Regions from separate parts of the Shinella sp. 20P9.1.1 genome, predicted to be linked through region 1. Evidence: riboswitches for the same ligand, from Rfam matches in the RefSeq annotation. Region 1 holds a riboswitch; each other region holds the start of a gene.
What was found. A riboswitch is a leader RNA that binds a small molecule or an ion and turns the genes downstream of it on or off. The one in region 1 is predicted to bind thiamine pyrophosphate.
Positions count from the first base shown of each region.

Region 1 (4,623 bases):
CGTATATTGGATCATGAACGGAAAGACACCCGGCTTCAACGTGATCGGACAGCTTGCGGCGCTCAGGCGCTATGCCCTGTCGCTCGTCCGCAATCCGGACGAGGCGGAAGATCTCGTGCACGATGCGCTCGTGAAAGCCTACGAGCGGCAGTCGAGCTTCCGCACCGGCGCCAATGTGCGCAACTGGCTGATGTCGATCCTGCACAATGCGCATATCGACCGCCTGCGCCAGCGCCGCTCGCTGGAGCGCCGCCACGATGCGGCCGCCGATCTCGCCGAGCGCGCGATGCCGGCGAACCAAGACCATTCGGTGCGGCTCACACAGCTGCGCGACGCTTTCTTCGGCCTGCCTGAAGACCAGCGCGCGGCGCTGCATCTCGTCGCCATCGAGGAGCTCTCCTATCAGGAGGCGGCCGACACGCTGAAGATTCCGGTGGGCACGCTGATGTCGCGCGTTGCGCGCGCCCGCGAACGGCTGCGCACCTTCGAACAGAGCGGCCCGGCCGCGACCGTAACCCATCTCAAAATCGTCGGAGGCACTGGCGATGACAAGCAATGACCCTATTCTCGAGGCCGATCTCAACGCCTATGTCGACGACCAGCTCGCCGTCGGCCGGCGCATCGAGGTGGAAGCCTATTTGTCGGAACGGCCCGAAACCGCAGCCCAGATCATGAAGGACCTGCGCGTGCGCGACGAACTGCGCCTGGCGCTTGCCGACCACCGCGCGGTGATGCGGCAGGAAACGCGCGAGGCCGCACGCTTGCTCGAACGGGCGCTGTCCCGCCGCCGCGTCTTCGGTTTCCTGCGCCGCGCCGCCACCATCGCGCTCTTTGTCGCCGCCGGCTGGGTCGCCCATGCGGCCTTCGGCCCCTTCGGCGCAACCGAGGTCGTGGCATCGACGCCGCCGCCCGCCTTCGTGGAGGAGGCAGTGCGGGCACACAAGACGACGCTTCTGCGCGATTCCATGGCGTCGCAGCCCGAAACGGAAAACTTCGACCCCGCCGAGATCCGCTCTGCGACGGCAATCGTCCTGCCGGACCTGCCGAAGGGCTGGGGCGTCGTCGATACGCAGGTCTTCCCCTCGGCCTACGGCCCAAGCGTCGAACTGGTGCTGGAGCCCCGGAAGGATGAGCGCCTGTCGCTTTTCGCCGTGCGCCCCGGCTCCTTTGCCGTGCAGCACGTGCTGCTCTTCCACGCCGACAATGCCCGAGCCGCCTATTGGCAGATTGGCGATGTCGCCTATGCGCTGGTGTCGGAAAGCCGCAAGGCCGACGAGCTGGCCGAAACCGCACGGGATCTTTCCCGCACGCTCTACTGATCAACCGTTTCCAGAAGGAGATTTCAGATGGAACCCGTACAACAGCGATTTGGCTATGGCGCGCAGGCGCAATCGGCCGCCCTCTTCGACGAGGGCCTGCGCCAGCACATGCTGCGCGTCTACAACTACATGGGCGCCGGCCTCGTCATCACCGGCCTCGTCGCCTTCATCGTCGGCTCGACGCCGGCGCTCTACGTGCCGATTTTCTCCTCCCCGCTGAAGTGGGTGGTGATGCTGGCGCCGCTCGCCTTCGTCTTCTTCTTCTCATTCAAGATCCAGACGATGTCCGCCAGCACCGCGCAAATGACCTTCTGGGCGTTCTGCGCCGTCATGGGCCTGTCGCTCGCCTCGGTATTCCTCGTCTTCACCGGCATGAGCATCGCGCGCACCTTCTTCATCGCCGCCACCATGTTCGGCACGACAAGCCTTTACGGCTACGTGACGAAGCGTGACCTGTCGAAGGTCGGCTCGTTCCTGATGATGGGCCTCATCGGCGTCGTCATCGCCTCGGTCGTCAACATCTTCCTTGGCTCGAGCGCGCTACAGTTTGCGATTTCCGTTATCGGCATCGTCGTCTTCGTCGGCCTCACCGCTTGGGACACGCAGAACATCAAGGAGCAGTATGCCGAAAACATCGACCAGGAATCGAGCCAGAAGATGGCTGTGTTCGGCGCGCTCTCGCTGTATCTCAATTTCGTCAACATCTTCCAGCTGCTGCTGAATTTTACAGGCGAGCGCGAATAGTTTTCGTGAATGATTTCAATGGGAACGGCGGGGCTTTGCTCCGCCGTTTCTTTTTGCGCGCATGCAATAAACCGTAAGAATTGACTTACATAAATTACCTATGTTGACAAATCGGCCCGCAGCGTTTTTGCTTAAGGCATTCACCAGGGGGGTCCCGACAAGCGGCTGAGATACTGCTGGCTTTCGCAGCGCAGTGACCCGTTGAACCTGATCCAGTTCATACTGGCGTAGGGACGGTGCAAGCGCTGCGGCAGGACATCCGTGAACCCGGAGTCCGCGTCCGGCGTCCTTCCATCATTCCGGCTCTAGGACTGGGTCTCCAAACGAACACTTGGAGCCTCACGATGAATATTGCCGCCCAAAAGCTTACCCCGACCGTCACGACCGGCGCCCTGCCCGCCTCCCGCAAGATCCACATTGCCGGCGACCAGCATCCCGATATCCGCGTGCCGATGCGCGAGATTTCACTGCACCCGACCTCGGGCGAACCGCCCGTCATCGTTTACGACGCCTCCGGCCCCTATACCGACCCGAACCACGTCGTCGTCATCGATGCCGGCCTGCCGCGGCTGCGCGAAAGCTGGGTGATCGCCCGCGGCGACACCGAGGGTTACGAGGGCCGCCATGTCCGCCCCGAGGATAACGGCTTTGCCACCGGCGAACGGCTGACACCGGAATTTCCGGTGCGCAACCAGCCGCGCCGGGCGAAGGACGGCAAGGCGGTGACGCAGCTCGCCTATGCCCGCGCCGGTGTCATTACGCCGGAAATGGAATTCATCGCCATCAGGGAAAATCTCGGCCGCAAGGCTGCCAAGGAAGCACTCGCCCGTGACGGCGAAAGCTTTGGCGCGCACATCCCCGATTTCGTCACGCCGGACTTCGTCCGCCAGGAGGTCGCGAGCGGCCGGGCGATCATCCCCGCCAATATCAACCATCCGGAAGCCGAGCCGATGATCATTGGCCGGAATTTCCTGGTCAAGATCAACGCCAATATCGGCAATTCCGCCGTCACCTCCTCCATGGCGGAGGAGGTCGAGAAGATGGTCTGGGCGATCCGCTGGGGCGGCGATACGGTCATGGACCTCTCGACCGGCCGCAACATCCACAACATCCGCGAATGGATCATCCGCAATTCGCCTGTGCCGATCGGCACCGTGCCGCTCTACCAGGCGCTGGAGAAGGTCAATGGCATTGCCGAGGACCTCACCTGGGAGGTTTTTCGCGATACGCTGATCGAGCAGGCCGAACAGGGTGTCGATTATTTCACCATCCATGCCGGCGTGCGGCTGCACTACATCCCGCTCACCGTCAACCGCGTCACCGGCATCGTCTCGCGCGGTGGCTCCATCATGGCCAAGTGGTGTCTGCATCACCACAGGGAAAGCTTCCTCTACAAGCATTTCGAGGAAATCTGCGACATCTGCCGCGCCTATGACGTCTCCTTCTCGCTCGGCGACGGCCTGCGCCCCGGCTCGATTGCCGACGCCAACGATGCCGCGCAGTTCGCCGAACTGGAGACGCTCGGCGAACTCACGCAAATCGCCTGGAAAAAGGACTGCCAGGTCATGATCGAGGGCCCCGGCCATGTGCCGATGCACAAGATCAAGGAGAACATGGACAAGCAGTTGAAGACCTGCGGCGAGGCCCCGTTCTACACGCTCGGGCCCCTGACGACGGACATCGCACCGGGCTACGACCACATCACCTCAGGCATCGGGGCGGCCATGATCGGCTGGTTCGGCACCGCCATGCTCTGCTACGTCACGCCGAAGGAACATCTCGGCCTGCCCGACCGCAACGACGTGAAGGTCGGCGTCATCACCTATAAGATCGCGGCGCATGCGGCCGATCTCGCCAAGGGTCATCCGGCCGCAAAAATCCGCGACGATGCCCTGTCGCGCGCCCGCTTCGAATTCCGCTGGGAGGACCAGTTCAACCTCTCGCTCGACCCGGACACCGCCCGCTCTTTCCACGACGAGACCCTGCCGAAGGAGGCACACAAGGTGGCGCATTTCTGCTCCATGTGCGGCCCGAAATTCTGCTCCATGCGCATTTCGCACGATATCCGCGCCGAGGCCCAGAAGGAGGGGCTGGAGGCGATGGCCCAGAAGTTTCGCGAGGGCGGCGACCTCTACATGCCGCTTGCGGGAGAATGACCATGCGCATCCTCGTCAAGGGCGCCGGCGTTGCCGGCCTGACGGTCGCCTGGCAACTCTATCGCCACGGCTTCGACGTTACCATTCACGAACGGGCCGAAAAAGTCGGCCAGGGTGCCTCCGGCTTCGCCGGCGGCATGCTCGCCCCCTGGTGCGAACGGGAAAGCGCGGAAGAACCCGTGCTGACGGTCGGCCGTCTCGCGGCCGACTGGTGGGAGGCGGCCCTTCCCGGCCATGTGCAGCGGCGCGGCACGCTGGTCGTGGCCAGCGGGCGTGATGCCGGTGAGCTTGAGCGTTTTGCGGGACGAACCAGCGGCTGGGAATGGCTGGACGAGCAGGCCATCGCCGCCCTGGAGCCGGATCTCGCCGGCCGCTTCCGCAAGGCGCTGTTCTTCCGGCAGGAG
Region 1 covers NZ_JBYOLC010000003.1:66,897-71,519, reverse strand. Annotated here, with positions in the region: gene AC27VQ_RS06300 (sigma-70 family RNA polymerase sigma factor) at 14-559, shown strand; gene AC27VQ_RS06295 (anti-sigma factor family protein) at 546-1,319, shown strand; gene AC27VQ_RS06290 (Bax inhibitor-1/YccA family protein) at 1,347-2,063, shown strand; TPP riboswitch at 2,199-2,315, shown strand; gene thiC (phosphomethylpyrimidine synthase ThiC) at 2,408-4,219, shown strand; gene thiO (glycine oxidase ThiO) at 4,222-4,623, shown strand, end outside.

Region 2 (4,623 bases), on a different contig from region 1:
CGCCTTCCAGCCATTCGATGGTCGGAAGATCGAGATGGTTGGTCGGCTCGTCGAGCAGAAGAATATCCGGTTCCGGCGCCATGACGCGGGCAAGTGCGGCGCGGCGCGCCTCGCCACCCGACAGCGACTTCGGGTCTTCCGTGCCGTCGAGGCCGAGATGTTCGAGCAGATAGGTGACGCGGTACGGATCGTCGCTCGGGCCAAGCCCGGCTTCGGCATAGGCCGCGACCGTGTCGTAGCCGTCGAAATCCGGCGCCTGGTGCAGGTAACGGATGGTCGCGGAGGGATGGCGGAAGACCTCGCCCGATTGCGCCTCAGCAAGGCCGGCGGCGATCTTCATCAGCGTCGACTTGCCCGAGCCGTTGCGGCCGACAAGCGAGATTCGGTCACCGGGCTCCACCTGGAGGCTCGCGCCAGCCAAGAGCGGCGTGCCGCCGAAGCTCAGAAAGATATCGTCGAGTTTGAGAATGGGCGGTGCCAAGGGTCAGGCTCCTGAAAGGTCATAGGGCCGGGCGATGAGGATCGCGCGGCCGGAGGCAAGCGAAAGGCGGATCGGACCTTCGGCGACGTTGGAAATGGTGCGCGAGGAGCCGAAGGGCAACGAGAAATCATTCAGCGGATAGCGCACATTGCCGATGAAGAGACCCGACAGCGGCGAAAGGCCGAGGATCGAAAACAGGCTGCCCTTCGGCAGGTCGATCTCCCGGCTGCCCGGCAAGAGCGGCCAGGCTTCCTCCTCGCCGGAGGTGAGCTTGATCGCATAGCCGTCTTCAGCGAGCGACACCGCATGGAGCAGGTGCATCAGCGCATGGTCGCTGCGCTCGCCGCCGAGCGCGCCGACCAGCACGATATCCTTCGCGCCGCGTTCGGTCGCGACGGAAACGGCGATCGCCCCGTCGGTCTCGTTCTTGGCGACGGGATAGGGCTGGCGGTCGACACCGGGCCAGGCGGCGATGAGATCGTCCGGCGTCGAATCGAAATCGCCGACCCAGATTTCCGGTGTGACGCCGAGCGCTGCGGCATGCCGCATGCCACCATCGGCCGCCACGAAGCGCGCACCGACAATATCGGCCCGCACCCGCGGCGTCACCGCAAGCGCGCCGCCGAGAAGGACGACGAAGGTCTGGTCTATCGGGGCCGATATGGTCATGGCTGATGCCCTTAGCGCATGTTCCGGCGAAAGGGAAAGAGTTTGGCGGCAGCGCATAGGCCCGAACGGCAAAAGACCCGGATGCAGGGGAACATCCGGGCCTTCGGGGAGATCAGTAATGGGGCCGCTTAGCGGCAGACCTTGATGCGCTTGATGACGACATTGCCGTAGTAGTCGTAGGACTTGATCTTCTTGATGAAGCAGTACGGCTGATAATCGTAGCTGTAGTAACCGGCCTGCGAGGGAGCCGCAAACGAGACGGCGGCGACGAGGGCAACGGTGGCGGAAACGATGAACTTGCGCATGGGGTCTCTCCTGATCGGTTAAGGATGAGCCTCTCTCATCCGGTGATCTGAAGATCGCATATCCCTACGCATGCCGCTGTTCCGGATGGAACAGGGCCGGCCGCCCTGCCTGTCCGCATCCACACCCCTTGCGCCGCAGCGTTTCCGGGACTATGCCTTTTTTCGCTCTAACGGGGTGCCTGCAGGTTTGCGGGCTGAGAGGCTTCATCGCCAACCCGAAGAACCTGATCCGGTTTGTACCGGCGGAGGGATTAGACGGCACAATCCAGCGCCCTATTCCCGTTTTTGACGAAACAAGGAGGCGCTGATGCGCAAGACAGTTTTTTCCTCCATCGCGGCGCTCGCCGTGTCCCTCGCCTTTCCGGCGCACGGCGCTGAAAAGACGCTGACCGTCTACACCTATGAAAGCTTCGTTTCCGACTGGGGCCCCGGCCCGAAGGTCAAGGAAGCCTTCGAAAAGACCTGCGGCTGCACGGTCGAATGGGTGGGCGTTGCCGACGGCGTGGAGCTCCTGACCCGGCTGAAGCTCGAAGGCGAGGGCACCAAGGCCGACGTCGTGCTCGGCCTCGACACCAACCTCATCACCGAAGCGAAGGCGACCGGCCTTTTCGAAGCGCACGGCCTTTCACCAAAGGACCTGACGGTGCCGGGCGGTTTTTCCGACGATACGTTCCTGCCCTATGACTACGGCCACTTCGCCGTCGTCTACGACACCGAGACGGTAAAGACCCCGCCGACAAGCCTCAAGGAGCTGGTCGAGGGCGATCCGTCGCAGAAGATCGTCATCGAGGACCCGCGTACCTCCACGCCGGGTCTCGGCCTGCTGCTCTGGGTGAAATCCGTCTATGGCGACAAGGCGGGCGAGGCCTGGAGCAAGCTGAAAAACCGCGTGCTGACCGTCACGCCCGGCTGGTCGGAAGCCTATGGCCTGTTCACCAAGGGCGAGGCGCCGATGGTGCTCTCCTACACGACCTCGCCGGCCTATCACGTGATCGCGGAAAAGACCGAGCGCTATAAGGCAGCCGCCTTCTCCGAGGGCCACTATGTGCAGATCGAGGTTGCCGGCCTGACGCGGACCTCGCACGACAAGGACCTTGCCCGCCAGTTCCTGACCTTCATGACCAGCCCGGATTTCCAGTCGATCATTCCGGAAACCAATTGGATGATGCCGGCCGCCAAGACGAAAGACCCACTGCCCGCCGCCTTCGACGCGCTGGTCAAGCCGGAAAAGACCTTCCTGATGCCGTCGGATGAAGTTGCCGCCAACCGCAAGGCCTGGATCGACGAATGGCTCGCTGTGATGAGCGCCAAGTAAGGAACGCCTGAGATGTTCGCCCGCGCGGAACGACGCACACTGCGTGTCGCCGGGGGCCTTGCCCTCGGCTTCGTGCTCGTCTTCGCGGGCGCGGCAACCGCGGTGCTGCTGGCCCATGCGGGCGGCAGCACCGCGCCGCTCTTCGATGCCTATACCTGGCGGGTGGCGCAGTTCACGCTGATGCAGGCGACGCTCTCGACGCTCCTGTCGGTGGTGCTCGCCATTCCCGTTGCCCGGGCACTTGCCCGCCAGCGCACCTTTCCCGGTCGCGTCTGGATCCTCAGGCTCTCCGTCGTGCCGCTCGGCCTGCCGGCGCTGGTGGCGGCCCTCGGCATCATCGAAATCTGGGGGCGGCAGGGCGTCGTCAACGATCTCCTGCGGCTCGGCGGGCTGGAAAGTCCCGTCAGCGTCTATGGCCTTGCCGGCATCCTGATCGCCCATGTCTTCTTCAACCTGCCGCTCGCCGCGCGTTTCCTGCTGGCCGCACTCGACCGCATCCCGCCGGAATACTGGCTGACCTCGGCCAATCTCGGCATGGGCAGCGGCGCAACCTTCCGGCTCATCGAGTGGCCGGTCATAAGGCGCGTCCTGCCGGGCATTGCCGGCCTGATCTTCATGCTCTGCGCGGCAAGCTTCACCGTGGTGCTGACGCTCGGCGGCGGGCCGGCGGCAACTACCATCGAGGTCGCGATCTACCAAGCGCTGCGTTTCGATTTCGACCCGGAGCGCGCGGTGCTGCTGTCTGGCCTGCAAATCGCCGTCACGGCCCTGCTGATCTGGCTGCTCTCGCTGTTCGGCCGTCCGCCGGAAGAGGGCATGACGGCGGGGCGCGATATCAGGCGCTTCGACGGCCGGCGCCGCCGCCTGTCCGATGGCCTCATCCTGCTCGCCTTCTCGCTTTTCACCGCAGCACCGCTTGCCGCGACGCTCGTCTCTGGCCTTGCGGCCGATTTCGGCCGGCTGGCGCTCGATCCTTTGCTGCACCGGGCGCTCGCCACCAGCCTTGCCATATCCTTCGCCTCCGGCTGCCTCAGCCTCGCCATCGCGCTGCCCATCGTGCTGGTGCCGCGCCTGGCCGAGACGAGCGGCGCGGGACTTGCCACGCGACTGATGGCACGGGCGCTGCCTGCGACGGGATCGCTGATCCTGCTGGTGCCGCCTGTCGTGGTGGCGACCGGCTGGTTCCTGATGCTGCGCACCTTCGGCGAGACCGGACATTTCGCGCCCGTCATCATCACCGTCATCAATGCACTGATGGCGCTGCCCTTCGTGGTGCGCGTGCTGGAGCCGGCCTATAGCACGCACCTCACGCGTACAGCCCGACTTGCGCTCAGCCTTGGTGTCACCGGGATGCATCGCTTGCGATGGATCGACTGGCCGGCGCTGAAAAAACCGTTCCTCACCGCCTTCGCCTTCGCCATGGCGCTATCGCTCGGCGATTTGAGCGCCGTCGCGATTTTTGGCGCGGAAGGGTTCGCCACGCTGCCCTGGCTCCTGTTCTCGCGCATGGCGAGCTACCGCACCGCCGATGCGGCGGGCATCGCGCTGATCCTCGGCGTGATATGCCTTCTGCTGACACTGCCCTCCACCGCCGCCGAACGCCCAACCGAAAGCCCGCCCGCCGATGCCTGATGCCGCCATTCGCTTGATCGACGTCACCGTGCGCTTCGAGGAGAAGCGGCTCGCTTTCGACTGCGCCATTCCATCCGGTGCGGCCGTCGCAGTCGCGGGTCCCTCGGGCGCGGGAAAATCGACGCTGTTCAATGTCATCGCCGGTTTCCAGAAACCGGCCTCCGGCAGCGTCACGCTGCTCGGCGAGGACATGGCCGGGCGCGATCCGGCCGAGCGCCCGG
Region 2 covers NZ_JBYOLC010000008.1:252,947-257,569, reverse strand. Annotated here, with positions in the region: gene AC27VQ_RS16125 (ABC-F family ATP-binding cassette domain-containing protein) at 1-481, opposite strand, end outside; gene AC27VQ_RS16120 (thiamine diphosphokinase) at 485-1,150, opposite strand; gene AC27VQ_RS16115 (hypothetical protein) at 1,279-1,455, opposite strand; TPP riboswitch at 1,617-1,723, shown strand; gene thiB (thiamine ABC transporter substrate binding subunit) at 1,763-2,770, shown strand; gene thiP (thiamine/thiamine pyrophosphate ABC transporter permease) at 2,783-4,402, shown strand; gene thiQ (thiamine ABC transporter ATP-binding protein) at 4,395-4,623, shown strand, end outside.
Region 2: it holds a riboswitch for thiamine pyrophosphate, as region 1 does, so the genes downstream of both, thiB (thiamine ABC transporter substrate binding subunit) here and thiC (phosphomethylpyrimidine synthase ThiC) in region 1, are expected to answer to the same signal.

Region 3 (4,623 bases), on a different contig from region 1:
CAGCGTGCGCTTGCCCGGTGCGAGCGTCAGCGGTGCATCGGCTTCCACGGCGGCGCGCAGGTCCATGCCGGCGGCGCCCGGCGTCTCATAGGCGGGAAGCTCGATGCCCTCGCCATGCGGCAGGCGGACGAGCGAAAGCTGAGCGGGGGCGTGTGCGGTCATGCGGCCATAAGCCGGCCGTGGCGGCAGCGCGTCAATTGCATCTTTGAGGCGGAGCCTGTAAAGACGCCGGCAACTCACAGGATATTGCAGAAAATGGCTGAAACCCTCGCCGAGGCGGTCTCCCGCCGCCGCACCTTCGCGATCATCGCGCACCCGGACGCCGGTAAAACCACGCTCACCGAAAAGCTGCTGCTGTTCGGCGGCGCCATCCAGCTCGCCGGTGAAGTGAAAGCCAAGAAGGACCGCATCCAGACCCGGTCGGACTGGATGAAGATCGAGCGTGAACGCGGCATCTCCGTCGTGACCTCGGTCATGACCTTCGAATATGACGGCAACGTCTTCAACATCCTCGATACGCCCGGCCACGAGGATTTCGCCGACGATACCTACCGCACGCTGACGGCCGTCGATGCGGCCATCATGGTCATCGATGCCGCCAAGGGTATCGAGCCGCGCACGCTGAAACTCTTCGAAGTCTGCCGCCTGCGCGATATCCCGATCATCACCTTCGTCAACAAGATGGACCGCGAAAGCCGCGACCCCTTCGAGATTCTCGATGAGGTGGAAGAGAAGCTGGCGCTCGATACCGCGCCGGTCACCTGGCCCGTCGGCCGCTCCAAGTCCTTCTGCGGCTCCTATCACCTTGCCGACCGCACCTATCGCGGCTCGGATACGCAGGTGCAGCCGACGAAAATGGACGATATCGCCGAAGTCGCCAAAAACCTGCCGGAAAACGAGCGCGAAGCCTTCACCGAGGAGCTGGAGCTGGCCCGCGAGGCCTGCCGTCCGTTCGACCGCGAAGCCTTCCTCGAAGGCCATATGACGCCGGTCTTCTTCGGTTCGGCATTGCGCAATTTCGGTGTGCGCGATCTCATCAACGCGCTCGGCGCCTTCGCGCCGCCGCCGCGTGACCAGATCGCCGATGTGCGCAAGGTCCATGCCGCCGAAGACAAAATGACGGCCTTCGTCTTCAAGATCCAGGCCAACATGGATCCGAACCATCGCGACCGCATCGCCTTTGCTCGCGTCTGCTCGGGCATGCTGGAGCGCGGCATGAAGGTGCGCCTTGCCCGCACCGGCAAGACCATCGGCCTCTCGGCGCCGCAGTTCTTCTTCGCCTCGCAGCGCCAGCTCGCCGACACGGCCTATGCCGGCGATGTGGTGGGCATCCCCAACCACGGCACGCTCCGCATCGGCGATACGCTGACGGAAGGCGAGGCGCTGGTCTTCGAGGGCGTGCCGAACTTCGCGCCGGAAATCCTGCGCCGCGTGCGGCTCGAAGATGCCATGAAGGCCAAGAAGCTAAAGGAAGCCCTGCAGCAGATGGCGGAAGAGGGCGTCGTGCAGCTCTTCTCGCCGGAAGACGGCTCGCCCGCCATCGTCGGCGTCGTCGGCGCGCTGCAGCTCGACGTTCTGAAGGAGCGGCTGCAGGGGGAATACGGTCTGCCGGTCTCCTTCGAAATGTCGCGCTTCTCCGTCTGCCGCTGGGTTTCCTCCGACAATGCGGCGGAGCTCGAAAAATTCGTCACCCAGCGCCGCGGCGATATCGCCCGCGACCTCGATGGCGATCCGGTGTTTTTGGCGCAGGACAGCTTCTCTCTGCGCTACGAGGCGGAGCGCTATCCCGCGATCAAGATGGTCGCCATCAAGGAATATCACGTCACCAAGGCGTAACGCACGCCTGCCATTTTGCCGCCTGTCACTTTCAAGATGACAGGCGGCTTTTCATTTGCGAAAAGCACTGCCTGGACAGGGGCGTCCGCCGCAAGGCGGGCTGAGAAGCACCCTTTGAACCTGAACCGGATCATGCCGGCGGAGGGAGTCGAACGGGCGCCGTATCGCTGCGCGTCCCACGGCCGCCTCCGTCGCAAGGAGGCTTAATGGCCGAGACGACCATCGCAAACATCCTTTCCATCGCGGGTTCCGACCCCTCGGGCGGCGCCGGCATCCAGGCCGATCTCAAGACCTTCGCGGCGCGCGGCACCTATGGCATGGCGGTGCTGACGGCGCTGACGGCGCAGAACACGCAAGGCGTGTCCGGCGTGCATCTCGTGCCGCCGGCCTTCGTGGCGGCGCAGATCCGGGAGGTGTTGGCCGATGTGCGGGTCCATGCGGTGAAGATCGGCATGATCGCTTCGGCTGACATTGCCGAAGCGGTGGCCAATGCGCTCGCCACCCATCGGAGCACGCCGCTCGTGCTCGATCCCGTCATGGTGGCCAAGGGTGGCGCCTCGCTTCTGGCGCGCGAGGCCGTCGAGGCCCTGACCTGCCGCCTGCTGCCGCTCGCCACCGTGCTGACGCCGAACCTGCCGGAGGCGGCCGCCCTGCTCGGGGAGGCGGAGGCGACCGACCGGGAGACGATGGCGGATCAGGCGAACCGCCTGCTGGCGCTTGGCCCCAGGGCGGTGCTGCTGAAGGGCGGGCATCTGCCTGGCAACCAGAGCCCGGATGTCCTGGCGACGCGGGATCGGCTGCGCTGGTTCGAGGGCGTGCGCGTCCTGACGCGCAACACCCATGGCACGGGCTGCTCGCTGTCGAGCGCCATTGCGGCCGAACTCGGCAAGGGCAAGGCGTTGCCGGATGCCGTGGCGGCGGCAAAGAGCTACATTGCCGGCGCCGTGCGCGGCTCGGATGCGCTGGCCGTCGGCTCCGGTCACGGCCCGCTGCATCATTTTCACGCGCTCTGGAACTAGAGTATTTCCGCTTTTCTTCGAAACGCGAAAACGCTCTAGCTCTTTGTTTCTAGGCAATTCCGGACGCAAAACCGCTTCGCACTTTTGCTGGAATTGCTCTAGCGATCCGCGAGCGCCAGCCGCAGACCCATCAGACCGAGCGCGGCGGCAAAACTGCGCTGTGTCCAGACCATGATCTTCGGACGGCTCAGCACCTGCTGGCGCAGGCCTGCGGCAAGGGCTGCATAGAGCGCGAAGAGGAGGAAGGTCATGATCATGAAGACGGCGCCGAGGATGAGCATGCGCGCGGTCACGTCAGGCGCCTGCGCCGGCACGAATTGCGGCAGAAAAGCCAGGAAGAACAGCGAGAGTTTCGGGTTGAAGATATTGGTGAGGATGCCTTTCCGCACGATGCGTGGCGCCCGTTCTGCCGGCTGATCCGGCCCGAGATCGAGCGCGCGCGAATCTTTCAAAAGGCTCCAGGCGATGAAGAGCAGATAGGCGACGCCGACATACCGCAGCACCTCGAACGCGAGCGCGCTGGCATGCAGCACGGCGGCAAGGCCGACGACGCTGGCGAGGATGTGCGGGATGATGCCGAGCGTGCAGCCGAAGGCGGCAAGCAGACCGGCGCGAAAACCGCCGCTGATACCGAGCGCCAGCGTATAGATGACGCCCGTACCCGGCAGCAGGATGACGACGAGTGAGGTGATGAGGAATTCGGTGGTCATGTGATGTTCCCATGCTGAGGAGCGGGCAGGAAACACCGGAGCGGCAAGCGTGGTCTTGAACGAAATTGCGAGGTCAGGCGAGGGCGGCGTGGTAGGCGCCGGGCGTATAGCCGTAGCGGCGGGTGAAATTGCGCGTCATATGGCTCTGGTCGGCAAAGCCTGCTTCCGCCGCGGCTTCGGCGAGCGGCTTTCCCGTCGCGATCAATCGACGGGAAAGCTCGGTGCGGCGCTGGAGCAGGTAGGCGTGCGGTGTCAGCCCGGTCACGCGGGCGAAGTCACGCACCAGCCGGAAACGGCCAAGCCCGCTTTCTTCCGCAAGGTCTTCAAGGGTGATGGCGGCATCGGGCATGCTGTCGAGTTTTTCACGGGCACGGGCGACGCCCGATGTTGCGATGCCGGAACGTTTTGCCGGCCGTTCGCGCAGCACGGCCGCCAGCAACAGCAGCAGCCGTTCCTCGTGGCCAAGCTGTGTGGCCTGGGCGTCCAGCAAGGCCGCAAGGGCCGCTGACGCGAGAGCACTGACGCGCCTATCCGCCAGAACAGGCGCATAAAACTCGTCGCGCGGCCGGCCCTCGAAAATATCCTCCGCGGCAGACGCGACGATCTTCGGCTGCAGATACAGCATGCGCCAGGCGCGCGGCGTATCACCGATCGGTACACCGTCATGCACTTCGCCGGGATTGACCGTGATGGTGTTGCCGGCCTCCGCCTCGACCCGGCCACGTCCGCTCGCCGAGGTTTGCGCACCGCGCTCGATCATGCCGATGCCATAGGTGTCGTGGCTGTGGCGCGCGAAGGTGTGGCTGCTGTCGGCGACGACGGCCTCGATGCCGTCGATGGCCGTGCGCAGGATCTGGAAGCGCCCGGCGGCCATGCCTCTACTCCTGCGGCGTGCCGGGAAGGGCGGTCGTTTCGCCGAACCAGTCGGTGGCGGAGGAACACCAGATTTGCCGCGCCGGTCTCAGGTCGGCGCGCTGGTTGATGCTGCCCCAGCGGATGCCCCAGGTCGCCGCGGCCTCTCCCGTTCCCGTCGAGAAAAGCGGTGTGCCGCATTCTGG
Region 3 covers NZ_JBYOLC010000002.1:83,321-87,943, forward strand. Annotated here, with positions in the region: gene dut (dUTP diphosphatase) at 1-162, opposite strand, end outside; gene AC27VQ_RS03990 (peptide chain release factor 3) at 256-1,836, shown strand; TPP riboswitch at 1,904-2,000, shown strand; gene thiD (bifunctional hydroxymethylpyrimidine kinase/phosphomethylpyrimidine kinase) at 2,043-2,855, shown strand; gene AC27VQ_RS04000 (LysE family translocator) at 2,954-3,565, opposite strand; gene AC27VQ_RS04005 (AraC family transcriptional regulator) at 3,639-4,439, opposite strand; gene AC27VQ_RS04010 (GFA family protein) at 4,444-4,623, opposite strand, start outside.
Region 3: it holds a riboswitch for thiamine pyrophosphate, as region 1 does, so the genes downstream of both, thiD (bifunctional hydroxymethylpyrimidine kinase/phosphomethylpyrimidine kinase) here and thiC (phosphomethylpyrimidine synthase ThiC) in region 1, are expected to answer to the same signal.